3 regions of the Micromonospora sp. NPDC050276 genome follow, and region 1 is predicted to be linked to each of the others. Evidence: riboswitches for the same ligand, from Rfam matches in the RefSeq annotation. Region 1 holds a riboswitch; each other region holds the start of a gene.
What was found. Region 1 has a riboswitch for cyclic di-AMP ahead of ACIBF8_RS30140 (coiled-coil domain-containing protein). Riboswitches for the same ligand answer to the same signal wherever they lie in the genome.
Positions count from the first base shown of each region.

Region 2: linked by a shared signal. The riboswitch ahead of ACIBF8_RS15255 (NlpC/P60 family protein) and the one ahead of ACIBF8_RS30140 (coiled-coil domain-containing protein) in region 1 are both predicted to bind cyclic di-AMP.
Region 3: linked by a shared signal. The riboswitch ahead of ACIBF8_RS13335 (coiled-coil domain-containing protein) and the one ahead of ACIBF8_RS30140 (coiled-coil domain-containing protein) in region 1 are both predicted to bind cyclic di-AMP.

Region 1 is NZ_JBITJA010000022.1:66,744-72,223, forward strand. Features, by position in the region: gene ACIBF8_RS30130 (helix-turn-helix transcriptional regulator) at 1-16, opposite strand, end outside; gene ACIBF8_RS30135 (carbonic anhydrase) at 241-969, shown strand; gene ACIBF8_RS30140 (coiled-coil domain-containing protein) at 1,026-2,045, opposite strand; cyclic di-AMP (ydaO/yuaA leader) riboswitch at 2,050-2,180, opposite strand; gene ACIBF8_RS30145 (YibE/F family protein) at 2,347-3,717, opposite strand; gene ACIBF8_RS30150 (copper-translocating P-type ATPase) at 4,027-5,480, shown strand, end outside.
Region 2 is NZ_JBITJA010000006.1:259,335-264,814, reverse strand. Features, by position in the region: gene ACIBF8_RS15265 (pyridoxamine 5'-phosphate oxidase family protein) at 254-811, opposite strand; gene dcd (dCTP deaminase) at 911-1,489, shown strand; gene ACIBF8_RS15255 (NlpC/P60 family protein) at 1,556-2,596, opposite strand; cyclic di-AMP (ydaO/yuaA leader) riboswitch at 2,610-2,746, opposite strand; gene ACIBF8_RS15250 (N-acetylmuramoyl-L-alanine amidase) at 2,982-4,964, shown strand; gene ACIBF8_RS15245 (NlpC/P60 family protein) at 5,023-5,480, opposite strand, start outside.
Region 3 is NZ_JBITJA010000005.1:411,213-416,692, forward strand. Features, by position in the region: gene ACIBF8_RS13325 (HelD family protein) at 1-1,933, shown strand, start outside; gene ACIBF8_RS13330 (cation diffusion facilitator family transporter) at 2,040-2,957, shown strand; cyclic di-AMP (ydaO/yuaA leader) riboswitch at 3,091-3,222, shown strand; gene ACIBF8_RS13335 (coiled-coil domain-containing protein) at 3,228-4,292, shown strand; gene ACIBF8_RS13340 (hypothetical protein) at 4,454-4,969, shown strand; gene ACIBF8_RS13345 (SRPBCC family protein) at 5,147-5,480, opposite strand, start outside.

The sequences.
Region 1 (5,480 bases):
TCACCGTGCTCGCCATCGTGTGGCCGCCTTTCGGATGTCCGCCTGCCTCGCGAAAGTCTCGTCCGCCCCGCCTTCGGCCGGTCGCCCAGGGGGCCACCCCGCGTCAACGTATGAAATGTAAATCACGCATACCTTGACGCATCTTACCGTGCGTGTGACGGTGGAGCACGAGCCAGCGCCCGCCGCCGGGCCGGCGGTAAGCCGCTTGACCAGGTGAGATGCGTCGAGACGAGGTGCGGGATGAGTTCTACCGGAAGCTCCGGCGGTCAGCCGGGTTCGCAGCGGACCGCCGACCGGGCGTCCGCGCTCGGCGAGCCGACCCAGGCGTACGCCGAGCTGCTCGCCGGCAACCGGCGCTTCGTCAGCGGTGCCCCACGCCACCCCAACCAGGACGCCGGGCACCGGACCGCGGTGGCCGACGGGCAACACCCGTTCGCGGTGATCGTCGGCTGCTCCGACTCCCGTCTGGCCGCCGAGATCATCTTTGACCGCGGGCTCGGTGACCTGTTCGTGGTCCGCACGGCCGGGCACACCGCCGGCCCGGAGGTGCTCGGCAGCGTGGAGTACGCGGTGACCGTGCTCGGCACCCCGCTGGTGGTGGTGCTCGGCCACGACTCGTGCGGCGCGGTGCAGGCCGCCCGAGAGGCCGCCGCGACCGGTACCGCACCGAGTGGTCATCTGCGTGCGGTGGTCGACGCGGTGGTGCCCAGCCTGCGCCGGGCGGAGGCCGAGGGCGTGCACGACATCGATGGCATCGTCGACATCCACATCGCGCAGACCGTGGAGACGTTGCTCGGGCAGTCCCCGGTGCTCGCCGATGAGGTGGCGCGGGGGCGGTGCGCGGTGGTGGGGGTTTCCTACCGGCTCGCCGCCGGGGTGGTGCGCCCGGTGGCGGCCGTGCCGGCCGGCTTCGCGATGCTCGGCGGCCCAGCCGAGTCGAGCGACCCGGCCACGCCTGCCACCGTCTGACGCGACGAGGGCCGCTCCGCGTGACGCGGAACGGCCCTCGACGGGGATCGTGCGGGTCAGAGCAGCGACATGTGGACGTGGTCGGTGTGGTTCGACGGCCCGCTGTACGAACTCCAGCCGGTGGCCGGGAACCAGATCTGCCGGTTCCAGATCACGTAGTAGATGCCGAGCCGGTCGGCGTTACGGATGAGGAACGCGGCGACGTTGTTGCCGTACGTCCGGGTGTCTTCGTTGTGCCACGGCGAGAAGCCGCTCTTCTGCAGCGACCAGTCGCAGGCGCGGCCCTTCGGGTGCTCCCACGGCCCGCCGGGGCGGTAGCAGCCGACGAACCGGTTGAAGCCGGCCCGCTTGACCTCCTTGTACGCGTGCAGCGTGCGGGGGGTGACGCAGCCGGAGGTGGTGGGGTCGTCCTCGCTGCACGACTGGGGCTTCCAGTCACCGTCGGCCGTGCGACCCGGGCCGATCCTCGCGACCGGGGAGGTGGCGTCCACCAGGCCGCCGGTGAAGCCCTTCCCGCCGACCAGGGAGAGCGCCTTGTCGGCCTCGCTCTTCCGCTTCGCCATCAGGGCGGTCTGCTTCTGCTGCTCGCGAACCTCCGTGTCGAGGGCCAGCTTGGCCTGCTCGGCGCGGGCCTTCACCTCGTTGACCTCGGAGAGCTTCTTCTCGTTGACCATGTTCATCTCGTCCAGCGCCGCCGCGCGCTGGACGAACGAGTCGGGGCCGTCGCTCTCCAGCAGCATCGCGATCGCGCCGATCCGGCCGGTCCGGTAGGACTGGGCGGCGATCTGCCCGACCTGCGGGGCCAGCGCGTCCAGGTCGGCCTTGGCCCGGTCGACTTCCGCTGCCAGCTCACCCTGGCGCTTCTTGGACTTGTCCAGTTTGGACTTGGCGGCGGAGTAGTCGCGGTTGGCCTGCTCGATGACGTCGTTGAGCAGCTTCGGCTCGCCGTCCTCCTCGTGCCCGGACGGCGTGGGGTTCGTCGGGGCGGCGTGCGCCGGGTGCGGCCCGACGAGCACGGTCAGTGCGGCGATCACGGCCACCACGGGTGTCAACCAGCGGCGTAGGGGTGCCGTCACAATGTTCCCTTCCGTCGACCGCCGACCGGGTTAGCTGACGGGTTCGGGGCGGAAGCGGCCCCTACCGCTGACGCGGATTCACCCCACGTACCTGGGTCCCCGGCTCGCCGGCTGGCGATTGGGCGGTGGCACCGCAGGCGCCGCTTCGCGCCTTCATCGGTGACCGGCAGCGAGGTTACCCGAGAGTCGACCGGGTGAGCTACGCCTGGATGCCGACCAAAAGCGTCATTTCGCCATAGCGTTGAGTGACCAGTGACGTGGTTCTCAGGGTGGATGCCCGATCTGGTCACGCTGAGGAGTGTCACCATGCCGTATCCGTGCTCCTGTTCGACTCCGGCCACCGGTCGGTGGCCGCGGATGGGGGTGCGGTCCGCGTCTGGATCGGCTCCTCGGAGCCACCCGTTCGCGGGGAGCTGAGTGCGGCCAGGGCCTCGGCGCGGTCCGGTCTGGGCCGGGACGTGGCAGCGTCGGCGGACGGTGCCGCACCGGTGTGCCCGGCGGCGGTCACCACCGCGGCCAGCCCGGTGGTCAGCGGCACGGCGGCGATCAGACCGAGGGTGGCGACCGCGCTGCGGACGATCTCCTGCGCGAGGAACTCACTGGTGAGGATCTGCCCGATCGGCCGCGAGTCGGCGGTGAGCAGGAGCAGCAGGGGGAGCGACGCGCCCGCGTACGCCAGCACGATGGTGTTGACAGTGGAGGCGATGTGCGCGCGGCCGACCCGGGTGGCCGCACGGTAGAGCTGCAACCGGGTCAACCCGGGGTTGGCGTTCGCCAACTCGGTGACGGTGGCTGCCTGGGTGACCGTCACGTCGTCGAGCACCCCGAGTGATCCGATAATGATCCCGGCGAGCAGCAGACCGTGCAGGTCCACGTCGCCCTGGAACATCGACAGGGTGGTCGCGTCTTCGCTGCCGAAGCCGGTGAGGTGGGTCGCGGCCGTGGCGATGCTGGCGAGCACGCCGGTCAGCACCAGGCTGCCCAGGGTGCCGAGCACCGCGACCGAGGTCTGCGCGGTGACCCCGTGCGTCAGATAGAGGACCACGAACATGATCAGGGCCGCGCCGACCACCGCCACCAGCAACGGCGACCTGCCGGCGCCGATGCCCGGCAGGACGAAGGTGAGCAGGATGGCGAAGCTGGCGGCCAGCCCGGCGAGCGCGGCCAGCCCTCGCCACCGACCGAACGCAACGATCGCGGCCGCGAAGACCACCGCCAGCCACACCATCGGGGTGCCGCGTTGGTGCTCCGCGATGTTCCAGTTGCTGACGCTGGGATCGGTCGGATCGGTCAGCTCGACCAGGATGACCTCGTCGCCAACCTCGACCCGAGGTGCGCCCGGTCCGTCAGGCACCGGTGTCCGTACCTGCTGGCCGGCGGTCGGCCCGTCGTCCACCCGGACGTCGACGGTGCCGCACCGCCCGCCGCCGACCCTCGGTGTGCCCTCGGGGGCCGACGGCACCGGCGGGCACGGCTCGCTCACCACCCGGGTGACCGTGCCGGGGTAGCGCGGCACGTCCGCATCGCCATCGGTCTGCGGTGCCCCGCCTCGCGGCCAGAGCAGCACCGCGGCGAGCACGGTGGCGACGAAGAGAGGCACCACCGTCACGATGAGGATCCGTCGCACCCTCGGTGGGGCGGACGGAGCGGTGTGAGTGTGGTCGGCGGCCAAGGCGAGACTCCCAACGATCCGGTGCGGGGTACGGGTCAGCGGGCCGGGCGGTTCACCGTTGCGGTGGAAACCCGGCGGAGGGCGGGTCGGATCGCTGCCTGCCCACCGCTTGATCACGAACGGTCAGTGGCCGGCCCGGTCGGCGGGAGGCGACCGCGCGGTGGCGGAGTTGGTGCCCGACTGTGTAGCGGCATGCGGAGGGCCATCGTGGGAGATGCTAGTCAGCCAGTTGGGGGGTTGCAGGTCGTGACGGGGTGTCGAGGCGGTGAACCGCTCGCGTGGCGGTCTCCGGGCCGGCATGTTGGAGCCATGCAGGCGCGCGACTCCGACCATCCACCGCCCGGTGAGCCAATGCCGCCCGACCACCACGCCGGGCACGACAAGCACGCCGGGCACGACAAGCACGCCGGGCACGATCCGGCGATGTTCCGCCGCCGGTTCTGGGTCTGCCTGGTGCTGACCGTCCCGGTGGTGCTGACGAGTCACCTCGTGTCGGACCAGCTGGGTCTGGGCACGGACGTTCCCGGCCGATCCTGGGTGGGCCCGGTGCTCGGCTCGGTGGTGTTCTGGTGGGGCGGTTGGCCGTTTCTGGTCGGTGCGGTGAGGGAGGTGCGGGACCGGACACCCGGCATGATGCTGCTGGTCGCAATGGCGATCACCGTCGCCTACGCGGCGTCGCTGGCCACCAGCGTGGGCGCCTTCGACCTGGACTTCTGGTGGGAGTTGGCCGCGCTGGTCACGATCATGCTGCTCGGGCACTGGCAGGAGATGAAGGCCATCGGGCAGGCCCGGGGAGCACTGGCGGCGCTGGCCGCGCTGCTGCCGGACGAGGCCGAACGGGTGGTGGCGGACGGACGGGTCGAGGCGGTGCCGGTGACCGGCCTGCGGATCGACGACGTGGTGCTGGTCCGGCCGGGGGGTCGGGTGCCGGCGGACGGACGGGTCGTCGGCGGGAGCGCCGAGCTGGACGAGTCGATGATCACCGGTGAGTCGCGACCGGTCACCCGGTCGACCGGCGACCGGGTGGTTGCCGGCACCGTCGCCACCGACTCGGCGATCCGGGTGCGCGTCGAGGCGTTGGGTGAGCAGACTGCCCTGGCCGGCATTCAGCGGATGGTCGCGCAGGCCCAGGGCTCCGGTGGACGGGCCCAGCTGTTGGCCGACCGGTTCGCCGCCGCGCTGTTCTACCTGGCCACCGGCACCGCCGTGTTGACCGTGCTGGTCTGGACCGCGCTCGGCCAGCCGGATGAGGCGGTGGTTCGTGCGGTCACCGTCCTGGTGATCGCCTGCCCGCACGCGCTGGGCCTCGCCATCCCGCTGGTCGTCGCGCTCTCCACCGCCCTCGCCGCCCGGTCCGGGATCCTGGTCAAGGACCGGTCGGCGCTGGAACGGATGCGGACCGTCGGCGCGGTGCTCTTCGACAAGACCGGCACGTTGACCCGGGGCGAGCACGGGCTGACCGACCTGGTGACGGCCCCCGGCGCCGAGCGGGACGAGGTGCTGCGGATCGCGGCGGGCGTCGAGTCGGACAGCGAACATCCGCTGGCCCGGGCCATCGTGGCGGCGGCCGGGCCCGCCGGTCCGGCCGGCGCCGCCGGGTTCCGGTCGCTGCCGGGCCGCGGCGTGCAGGCGACCATCGACGGTACGGAGTACGCGGTGGGCGGCCCGGCGCTGCTGCGGGAACTGGGCCTCGCACTTCCGGCAGAGGTGCGGGCCGCGACCGAGCGGTGGTCGGCGCGGGGTGCCGCCGTGCTGTACCTGGT
Region 2 (5,480 bases), on a different contig from region 1:
CACTGTACCCGAGCCGTCGAGCCCGTGCACCCAGGTACCCCCGCCGGCAGCGGCTGTTGCGTACCGCCCCGCCCGGGTTGATCCACTCGACTTCCTGGACGTCGGGGCATCCGGAGCGTCGGGATACCGCGGTTTTACCGAAACCGAGTTGATCATGCGCGGTGGGCGGGGCGCGGGGCCGGGCGCGGCCGGGCGTACACCCGGTGCCGGCTCCGTCAGGACGGAGCCGGCACCGATGACCTTCGGGCCGTGGTCAGGCGGCCGTGCACTGGACGTCGCGGCTGCGGCGGGTCGGGCGGGTCTGCGGTACGGCGAGTGGCGTGGCCGCCGCCGTCGGGGCGTGCGGGTCGAGCCAGACCCGAACGGCCGGCCGGCCCGGCGCGAGGCCCGGAATGCCTGCGGTGTGCTGCTCGCGGCGGGTGAGCATCGCCACGTCGATGGTGAACTCGAACAGCCGCCAGTCGACCTGCGGCTCGGCACGGGCGGTCTGCGCCAGTTGCGCCACCCGCACCGGGTCGGTCACCGGACGGGCGCGCCCCGCCACGTACGCCTCGTCGTCGCTCTCCTCCGGCGGGAACGAGTGCAGGGCGTAACGGCCGTCACGTTCGAGGTCGCGGCGCTTGGGAGAGTCGATGATGAAGCAGAACAGCCCCTCATCGGTGATGACCGGAGAGACCGGATGGACGCGGGGCCCGCCGTCGGCACGGACCGTGGCCAGGTAGCCGAAGCCCGGCCCGTACTGCTGGAGGAGAACGCGGATCCCGTCGGCGAGTCGGGGCTCGTCGGCGGCGAATTCGGACCAGGAAGCCATGCGGGCATTCTATCGAACAAATGTACGAGCAGCGACCTCGACGCGCTGGTCACCGGCACCGAATCCAGTCACTTTCGGCCACGCGGCTATGGTGGTCCGATGCTGCTCTCCGACCGCGACCTGGTCTCCGAGATCAAGGCCGGCACGCTGGGCCTGGAGCCGTTCGAGCCCACCCTGGTCCAACCGTCCAGCATCGACGTCCGACTCGACCGGCTGTTCCGGGTCTTCAACAACCACCTCTACACCCACATCGATCCCGCCAGGCAGCAGGACGACCTGACCTCGGCGGTCGAGGTGCCCGACGGCGAGCCGTTCGTGCTGCACCCGGGCGAGTTCGTGCTCGCCTCGACGCTGGAGGTCATCTCGCTGGGTGACCAGCTCGCCGGCCGACTGGAGGGCAAGAGCTCCCTGGGCCGGCTCGGGCTGCTCACGCACTCCACCGCCGGATTCATCGACCCGGGTTTCTCCGGTCACGTGACGCTGGAGCTCTCGAACGTGGCGAACCTGCCGATCACCCTGTGGCCGGGGATGAAGATCGGGCAGCTCTGCATCTTCCGGCTGTCCTCGCCGGCCGAGCACCCGTACGGCTCGGCGGTCTACGGCTCGCGCTACCAGGGGCAGCGGGGGCCGACTCCGAGCCGCGCCTGGCAGCACTGGCGCACCTGGCCCACCCGATAAGGCGCGACGCGGAGAACGACGAGGGCCCGCCGCGACGGATCGCGACGGGCCCTTTCGTCACCCAGGTCAGCCGGGGCGGCCGTAGCTGTGGATCGGGCCGTCGTCGACTTTCTTCATCTTGACCGGTTGACCGGCCTGCGAGGCGTGCACCACCCAGCCACCGCCGACGTACATGCCGACGTGGTGGATGTCGCTGTAGTAGAAGACCAGGTCGCCGGGGCGCAGGTCACCCCTACTGACGTTCTTGGTGACCCGGCTTTGCGCGGCGGCGTTGTGCGGCAGCGACACGCCGGCCTTCGCCCAGGCGGCCAGCATCAGCCCGGAGCAGTCGTACGAGTTCGGGCCCTCGGCACCCCAGACGTAGGGCTTGCCGATCTGCGCGCAGGCGAACTTGACCGCGGTGCCCGCCGCGCCGCCGGGGTAGCTACCCGGGCAGGGCGCCGGGCGCAGCGGGCCGCCGCCGCCGTTGCCGTACACCTTGAGGCGCAGCTTCTGCAGGCGGTCGATCTCTTCGTTGATCTGCTTCTTCTTCGCCGCCAACTGAGCCTCGGTGCGGGCCAGCTGGGCCACCATCTCGTCCAGTGGCGCCTTCTGCGCGGCCAACTGGTCGCGCAGGTCGGCCACCTGGCGTACGTCCTTCTGCTGGTTGTGCGCAAACCGGTCGAGCATTTCGAGCTGGCCGACCACCTCGCTGGGCGACCGGCTGCCCAGCACCGCGTTGACGGTCGAGACGTTCTCACCCTTGTAGGCGCGGACGGCGAGGGCGCTGACCTTGTCCATCGCGGCGTCGACCTGGCGCTCCAGCGGAGTGATCCGGGCGGCCAGCGCGTCGGCTTGCTTGCGCTTCGCGGCGAGGTCGGTGCGGGTGGCGTTGTGCCGTTCGATGATCGGTTCGAGCTTGTTCCAGTCGGCGTCGATCTGGCGCTCGATCTCGGCGACGGACGGGTCGGCGTGGGCCGCCGTGGCGCTGCCGGTCAGGACGACGGCGACGCCGGCCAGCGCGGCGAGAACGGTGGTGAAGCGGGACCAGCGTGGGCGCGGCACGATCGACGCCGGGCCGGCTGATGCCGACCGCTCGGACGACGGCCGCGGGGCATGGAGTGCCACCGGGGTTCCGTACTCCTTCTTCCTGACCGCCTACCGGGTTAGCTGACGGGTTCGGGCGGGAAGTCGGCGCCCTACCGCAAGTGACTGCGGATTCACCCCGAGGGACCTGGGTCCCCGGTTCGCTCGGAAACGACTCGGCGGTGTCGGTCCGTTACCGCCCGGGCTGGGCGGAGCTGCTGTCGGGCCGACGAATGACCAGAGTAGAGACGCTTGTTACCGATCCGCAACCCGTGCGGCCGTGACACTCCGTACCGATCGGATGAGGTCACCGACCGTGTGTGAAGAATACTTTCTAGATACTTCGATAGATAGAAAGGTATTGACGTGGGTTCCCGGGCGGCGCGATGGTGACCTGACCTCTGCCCGCGAGAATCTAGGGGGTTCGATGCACCCTCCCACCCTGTCGACCGGCTGGCGTGCCCTGCTCGCCGCCACCGTGGTCGCCGCCACGACCACGGTGCCACTCTCCGTCGGCCCGGCCGCCGCCGCGCCCACCACCGACCGCCAACAGCAATACGCCGCCGCGGCCACCGAGTACGGGATACCGCCCGTCGTGCTGCTCGGCGTCTCCTATCTGGAGTCCCGCTGGGACAGCAACGCCGGCACACCCAGCACCAGCGGCGGCTACGGCCCGATGCACCTGACCGACGCCCGGCACGTGGCCGCCCTACCTGGGCGCGGCCACCACGACGCCGGCGCCGAGGACCCCCGTGGCGACGATTCGCGCCCCGCCCGGGTGCCCGCGCCCCGGCCGGTCGAGACCCCCGCGCCGTCCACCGCCGCGTTGCAGACCGTAGACGCCGCCGCCGCGCTGACCGGCGCGGCACCCGAGGCACTGCGCGCCGACGTGGGCGTCAACATCCGGGGTGGTGCCGCGCTGCTGAGCGCGTACCAGCGGGAATTGGGGGCGCCGCTCGGCGCCGACACCGACCCGGCGGCCTGGTACGGCGCGGTGGCCCGCTACTCCGGCGCGGACAGCGCCGACGCCGCCGCGGCCTTCGCCGACGAGGTCTTCACCACCATCGGTGCGGGCGCGTCCCGGGTGACCGACGACGGCCAGCGGATCACCCTGCCGGCCCGTGCGGTACGGCCCGAGCGTTCCTGGCTGGACCGGCTGGGCCTGCGCCGGCTGGCCCGCCCGGACGGGGTGGAGTGCCCCCGCACCATCTCCTGCGAATGGATCCCGGCGCCCTACGAGGCGTTCGGCGACGGGGACTACGGCAACCACGACCTCTCCGACCGGCCCGCCCGGCAGAAGATCGAGTACATCGTCATCCACGACACCGAGGCGAGCTGGGCGACCACCCTGCAACTCGTCCAGGATCCGACCTACGTGAGCTGGCACTACTCGCTGCGCTCGGTCGACGGGCACATCGCCCAGCACGTGCGGACCAAGGACGTCGGCTGGCACGCCGGCAACTGGTACGTCAACGCCAAGTCGATCGGTCTGGAACACGAGGGCTTCGCGGCGCAGGGCACCTGGTACACCGAGGCGATGTACCGGACCTCGGCGAAGCTGGTCCGGCACCTGGCGCTGCGGCTGGGCATCCCGCTGGACCGCCAGCACATCATCGGCCACGACAACGTGCCCGGCACCGTCGCCTCGACCGTGCCAGGAATGCACTGGGATCCGGGCCCGTACTGGGACTGGACGCACTACTTCGACCTGCTGCACGCACCCCGGCTGGACACCGGCACCCCGGCCACCGGGCTGGTCCGGATCGACCCGGACTACACCACCAACCAGCCGGCGTTCACCGGCTGCGTCACCGCGGGCCTGCCGTGCGCGCCGCGTGGCTCCTCGGCGGTGGTGCTGCGCAGCGCACCGTCCGCAGACGCGCCGCTGGTCAACGACGTCGCGCTCCGCCCGGACGGCACCCCGAACACGATGGCCGTGTCGGACCACGGGGCCCGGGCGTCTGCCGGGCAGACGTACGCGCTCGCCGGGCGGCAGGGCGACTGGACGGCGATCTGGTACCTCGGGCAGCGGGCCTGGTTCTACAACCCGGCGTCCGCGCCGACCGCCAGTTGGACCGTCGGCGTCGTGGCCACGCCGAAGCCCGGACGGGCCACCATCCCGGTGTACGGACGGGCGTACCCGGAGCAGTCGGCGTACCCGGCCGGGGTGCCCTACCAGACGATCTCGCCGCTGCAGTACACGCTGGCCGCCGGTCAGCGATACGCCGTCGGCGCGGTGCTGGCCGGCGAGTACTACCGGGCCAGCACGTTCGACGGCTCCTCACCCGGTGACTGGACGGTGATTCGCGGCGAGAACCGCTACGCGCAGATCCAGTTCGGTCACCGGATCATGTACGTCGATCTCGCCGACGTGCAGCTGCTGCCGTCCCCGGTGGGCGCGCCCCGCTGACAAACCACGACGGCCCCCGGTCGGGTTGACCGGGGGCCGTCGTATGGCGCTAGGCGGATCAGCCGGGTCTACGGAACCCGGCGACCGGCATGGTGTTGATGCTGGACACCTGCACCGGCTTGCCGGCACGTGGCGCGTGCACCATCTGGTTGTTACCCAGATACAGCCCGACATGACTCAGGCCGGAGAAGAAGAAGACCAGGTCACCGGGACGGGCGTCAGCCCGCGAGACGGCCTTGCCCTCGTTCCACTGATCACCCGTGTGGTGGGTGAGGTAGATCCCGGCCGACTTGTAGGCGTACTGGGTCAACCCCGAGCAGTCGAACGAGTTCGGGCCGGTGGCACCCCAGACGTACGGATCGCCGACCTGCTGGCAGGCGGTCTTGATCGCCTTCTGGGCGGCCACGGCGAGCACACCGTTAATGGTCGGGCAGCCGACGGTCTTGACCGTGGTCTTCGGCATCGACGCCTCGAGCTGCTTGATCTCGGCGTCGATCTGCTTCTTCTTGGCCGCCA
Region 3 (5,480 bases), on a different contig from region 1:
GCAACGACGGCACACGCTGGACGCCGAGCATGAGGGGCTGGTCTTCGGCCGGCTGGATCTGCGCGACCGTCAGGTGCTGCACGTCGGACGACTCGGGATCCGCGACGAGGACGCCAGCACGCTGGTCGTCGACTGGCGCGCGCCGGCCGCCGCCGCCTTCTACCAGGCCACCCCGGCGCAGCCGCTGGACGTGGTGCGGCGCCGCACGATCCAGTCCCGCGCCGAGCGGGTCACCCGGATCGAGGACGACCTGCTGGACCCGACCGCCGCCCCGGAGGGGATGACGGTCGTCGGCGACGGCGCGTTGCTGGCCACCCTGTCCAAGGCCACCGGCCGGGGCATGCGGGACATCGTGGCGACCATCCAGCGGGAGCAGGACGAGGCGATCCGCTCGCCCGGCTCCGGGGTGACGATCGTCGCGGGCGGCCCCGGCACCGGCAAGACCGCGGTCGCCCTGCACCGGGCCGCGTTCCTGCTCTACTCCGACCGCAGCCGCTACGCCGGCGGCGGCATCCTGGTGGTCGGCCCGTCAGCGGTATTCGTCGAGTACATCGGCTCCGTGCTGCCGTCGCTCGGCGAGGACACCGCGACCCTGCATTCGCTGGGCACGCTCTTCCCGGGGATGACCGCCACCCGCACCGACCCGCCCGAGGTGGCGGCGGTGAAGGGCTCGCTGCGGATGCGCCGGGTGCTGGAGCGGGCGGCCCGCGACGCGGTGCCGGGTGGCCCGGGTGAGCTGCGGCTGCTCTACCGGGGCACGCTGCTGCGGCTGGACCGGGCCGCGTTGGACCGGATCCGCGACCGAGCGCTGCAACGGGGCGCGCGGCGCAACGAGGTCCGCCGGGCCGGTTTCGACGGGGTGTTCGCCGCGCTCTGGGCGCAGGCCCGTGAGGTGGGCATCGGTCGACTGCCGGAGCAACCGGCCTTCGAGGCGGAGATCGCCGAGCGGTCGGAGTTTCGGGAGTTTCTCAAGGCGTGGTGGCCCCGGCTGCATCCCCGGCACGTGCTCGGCTGGCTGGCCCAGCCGGACCGGCTGCGCCGCTACGCCGGGGGAATCCTCTCCTCGGCGGAGATCCGGCTGCTCAACGCCGCGTACCGGAACCTGGACTCGGCCGGGCTGACCATCGCCGACGTGGCCCTGCTGGACGAGCTGGACGCGCTGCTGGGTAAGCCCGTGCAGCCGGCCCGCGCGCGGCGCGACCCGTTCCAGCTCGCGGGCGGCGTCCGCGAGCTGAGCACCCTCGGCGACCGCCAGCGGGCGGCCCGCGCGGCGGCCCGGGAACGCCCGGAGGACTACCGGGAGTACGCGCACGTGGTGGTGGACGAGGCGCAGGACGTTTCGCCCATGCAGTGGCGGATGATCGGTCGGCGCGGTCGGCTGGCCTCCTGGACCGTGGTCGGCGATCCCGCACAGACCGCGTGGACCGGGGATCCGGAGGAGCTGACCCGAGCCCGCGACCATGCGCTGGGCCGGCGCAAGCGACACGATTTCACGCTCACCACCAACTACCGCAACTCGGCGGAGATCTTCGCGGTGGCCGCGGCGGAGATCCGCCGGCTCTACCCTGACCTGCCGCTGCCGACCGCGGTCCGTTCCACCGGGGTCGAGCCGGTCGAGCTGGTGGTGCCCGCGACGGGGTTGGAGACCGCGACCGTGGAGGCGGCCGCCGGCCTGCTGGCCGAGGTGGAGGGCACGGTCGGGGTGATCACGCCGGTTCCGCGCCGCGACGAGGTCGCCGGTTGGCTCGGCGCGCTCGGCGCGCCGAGGTTGCAGGTGGTGACCAGCCTGGAGGCCAAGGGCATGGAGTACGACGGGGTGGTGCTGGTCGCCCCGAGCGAGATCCGGGCGGATCCGGGCGCCGGGGTACGCACCCTGTACGTGGCGCTCTCCCGGGCCACCCAGCGCCTCACCACGATCGACCCGACCGGCTGATGCGTGCGGGCCGCCGCCGTCGGGAGGCGCAGCCCGTACACTTGCACACATAGCGATGTGAGCATACATTTGATCGGGTCCCGACCGGCGGCGGAAGGTGATTCACGTGGGCGCAGGTCATGACCACCACCATGGGTCCGTCGCCAATGCCGCACAGCAACACCGGGGTCGACTCTGGGCGGCGTTCGGATTGCTCGCCACCCTCATGGTGGTCGAGGCGGTGGTCGCCCTGCACACCGGCTCGCTCGCCCTGCTCTCCGACGCCGGGCACATGTTCACCGACGTGCTCGGCATCGGGATGGCGCTCGCCGCGATCACGGCGACCCGGCGGGCCAGCGGCGACCCGCAGCGCACCTTCGGGCTCTACCGGCTCGAGGTGCTCGCCGCGCTGGCCAACGCCGTCCTGCTCTCCGGCGTCGCGATCTACGTGGTGATCGAGGCGATCCGCCGTTTCGGCGACCCGCACCAGGTCATCGCCGGCCCGATGCTCGTGGTGGCCGTCCTCGGCCTGCTCGCGAACATCGCCGCCTTCGCCCTGCTGCGCGCCGGGGCCCGGGAGAGCATCAACCTCCAGGGCGCCTACCTGGAGGTGCTCGGCGACCTGCTCGGCTCGCTCGGCGTCATCGGCGCGGCGCTGCTCATCGCCGTCACCGACTGGTGGTGGGCCGATCCTCTGGTCGCGGTCGCCATCGGCGTGTTCATCCTGCCGCGCACCTGGCGGCTGGCCCGCGCCGCCATCCGCATCCTGGTGCAGGCCGCCCCGGAGCACCTCCAGGTGACCGCCGTACACGACCGCCTGGCTGCGGTTCCCGGTGTCGTCGAGGTGCACGACCTGCACGTCTGGACGCTCACCTCAGGCATGGAGGTGGCCTCCGCCCACCTGACCATGGCACCCGGCGCGGAGGTCGGCGCGGTGCTCACCGCGGCGCGTACGGCTCTACACGACGACTTCCGCATCGAGCACGCGACGTTGCAGATCGAGCCCGGCGCCGGCACCGGGGCATGCGGCTCTATCGAGTGGTGACGGAACTTCCTCAGCTCCCATCGCCATTTTCGGTGATGACGCACGCACCGTCCGTCACATTCGCTGCAGCCGCCCCAGTGGCACCGGTAAGCTCGGTCCCGGCCACCACCAGGCGGCGCCCTCCCGGCGCCGGTGGCGGTCGCCGCCTAATCGCTCGATTGGGCGAACCGGGGAACCACGTTCCTGGGGTGCATCCGCGTCAGCGGTAGGGATCTTCCGTCCCGAACCCGTCAGCTAACCCGGTCGGCGGCTGACGGAAGGACATGCGCAGTGGCACCAGCACGACCCCCCGCCGCCAGACTGGCGGCCCTGATCGTCGCGATGTTCACCCTCAGCGTCGCGCTCCCGGCCGGCACCGCCTCGGCCGCTCCCCCGACCGGCCTGCGGGCCGCCGCACCCGACTCCGACGAAGAGGGCGGCACCCCGGCGTTGCGCGCCCAACTCGAGGCGGCCAGCAAGGGCTACCTGGACGCGAAGCGCGCCCTGGATACCTCCGTGCAACGGCAGCAGCAGCTCACCACCCGGCTCAAGGCCATCGAGGTCGAGCTCGATCAGCGCAACGGCAAGGTCGGCGAGATCGCCGAAGTGGCGTACCGCACCGGTCGACTCGGCACGATGTCGGCGCTGCTCAACAGCAACACTCCGGAAGGCTTCATGGACCGGGCAGCCGCGCTGGACGCGGTCGCCGCCAACGAGGACCGGGTGCTGCGCGACCTGTTGAGCAGCAAGGACCAGGCCAACCGCACCCGGGCCGCCCTGGACGGCGAGATCAACGAACAGCGCAAGCAGGTCGCGGTGATGGCCAAGCGCAAGGAGCAGGCCGAACGGGCCCTGACCGTGGCCACCGCACCCAAGCCGCAGACCACCACCGACAGCGGCTCCAACCGGGGCACCTCCGCCGCCAACGCGACGGCCGCGCCGCGCAACTCCGACGGCTCCTGGCCGTCCGAGTCGTGCAGCGTCAACGACCCCACGCCGGCCAACGGCTGCATCACCCCGCGTACCCTGCACGCGCTCAACCAGGCCAAGGTCGCCGGCTTCACCCGGTACGTCTCCTGCCACCGCCCCGGCGGCTCCGGTGAACACCCGAAGGGCCGGGCCTGCGACTTCGCGGCGCAGAAGAACGGCTTCGGCGGGGTCGCCACCGGCGGCGACAAGACCTACGGCAACAACCTGGCGGCGTACTTCATCCGCAACGCGGACCGGCTCGCCGTGCTCTACGTGATCTGGTTCAAACAGATCTGGCTGCCCAGCAGTGGCTGGAAGTCGTACAGCGGGGCCAACGGCACCCCGTCCACCGACCACACGAACCACGTGCACCTGTCGGTCTACTAGAGCCACCAGCACTGGTGTCGGGGTATCCGCGCGACGGGATACCCCGACAGCAGTGACGTCGTCTCGATCATGAACGCGCGACCCGGCTACGTCGCCGGGCGTACCCCGGATGTCGTCGGCCGTCGGACGACCCGGCCGAGGTCGCCGGGCAGCATCGCGGTATGCCTCGGATCCGACCCACCGCCCGCAAAGCGCTGCTCACCCTGCACCTGGTCACCTCGCTGGGCTGGCTCGGCACCGACCTGGTGCTGCTCACCCTCGGCATCGCCGTGCAGCGCGGGGCCGACCCGGCAACGGTCTATCCGGTCACGGCGCTGGTCGGTACGGTGCTGTTCGCGCCGCTGAGCGTCCTGGTCTGGCTGATCGGTGTGGCCAGTTCGCTGCTCACCCCGTGGGGCCTGCTGCGCCACCGCTGGGTGCTGGTCAAGCTCGTGCTCACCACGGTGATGGTCGGGCTGGTGCTGTTCCTGCTCGCCCCGAACCTGCGCCACGCCGCGGCGATGGGTGCCGCCCTGCCCACTCGGGACCGCGCCGACCTGGTGATCGCGCCGGCCGTGTCGACCAGCCTGATGATCATCGCGACGGTGCTGTCCACGTACAAGCCGTGGGGCCGACGGCGCGCTGCCCAACCCACCCGCCCAAGCCGCAGCGGCGCGAACTCCGCGACAGTTGCCTAACCCACCCCGCGATCTTGCCCCGCCCCGCCCCGCCCCGCCCCCCACTGCTCCGCGATCTTGCACTTACTGTCCCGACAAAAAGGGGCATCCCACTGATATAGGCAACCGAAACCGCAAGATCGGCGCGGTGGGCGCGGGGGCGCGGGGGCGCGGGGGTGGGGGTGGGGGTGGGGTGGGTCAGGGTGGGGGGTTGCCGGCTCGGTCGAGGGCCGCGCCCAGCCGGGTTGCCAACGCGAGGTGGGCGGCCTGGGCCTGGCGGAACGCGTACCGGAACAGCGGGGTCGGCGCGGTCAGGGTGATCTCGACGTCGACGCGAACCAGGCCGTCCGGATCGGCGCGCAGTCGGGTGTGGTTGCGCACCGTGGTGGCTGGCCACTGGCGAGCCACCATGACGATCTCGTCGGCCTCGCTGATCAGCACGTCCGCGTGGTACGTGGTCCGGAAGCGCAGCGGGCCGGCGGCCAGCCGATCGTTGATCGTGTAGCTGGCCCGCGCGCCGGGCCGGGGCGGC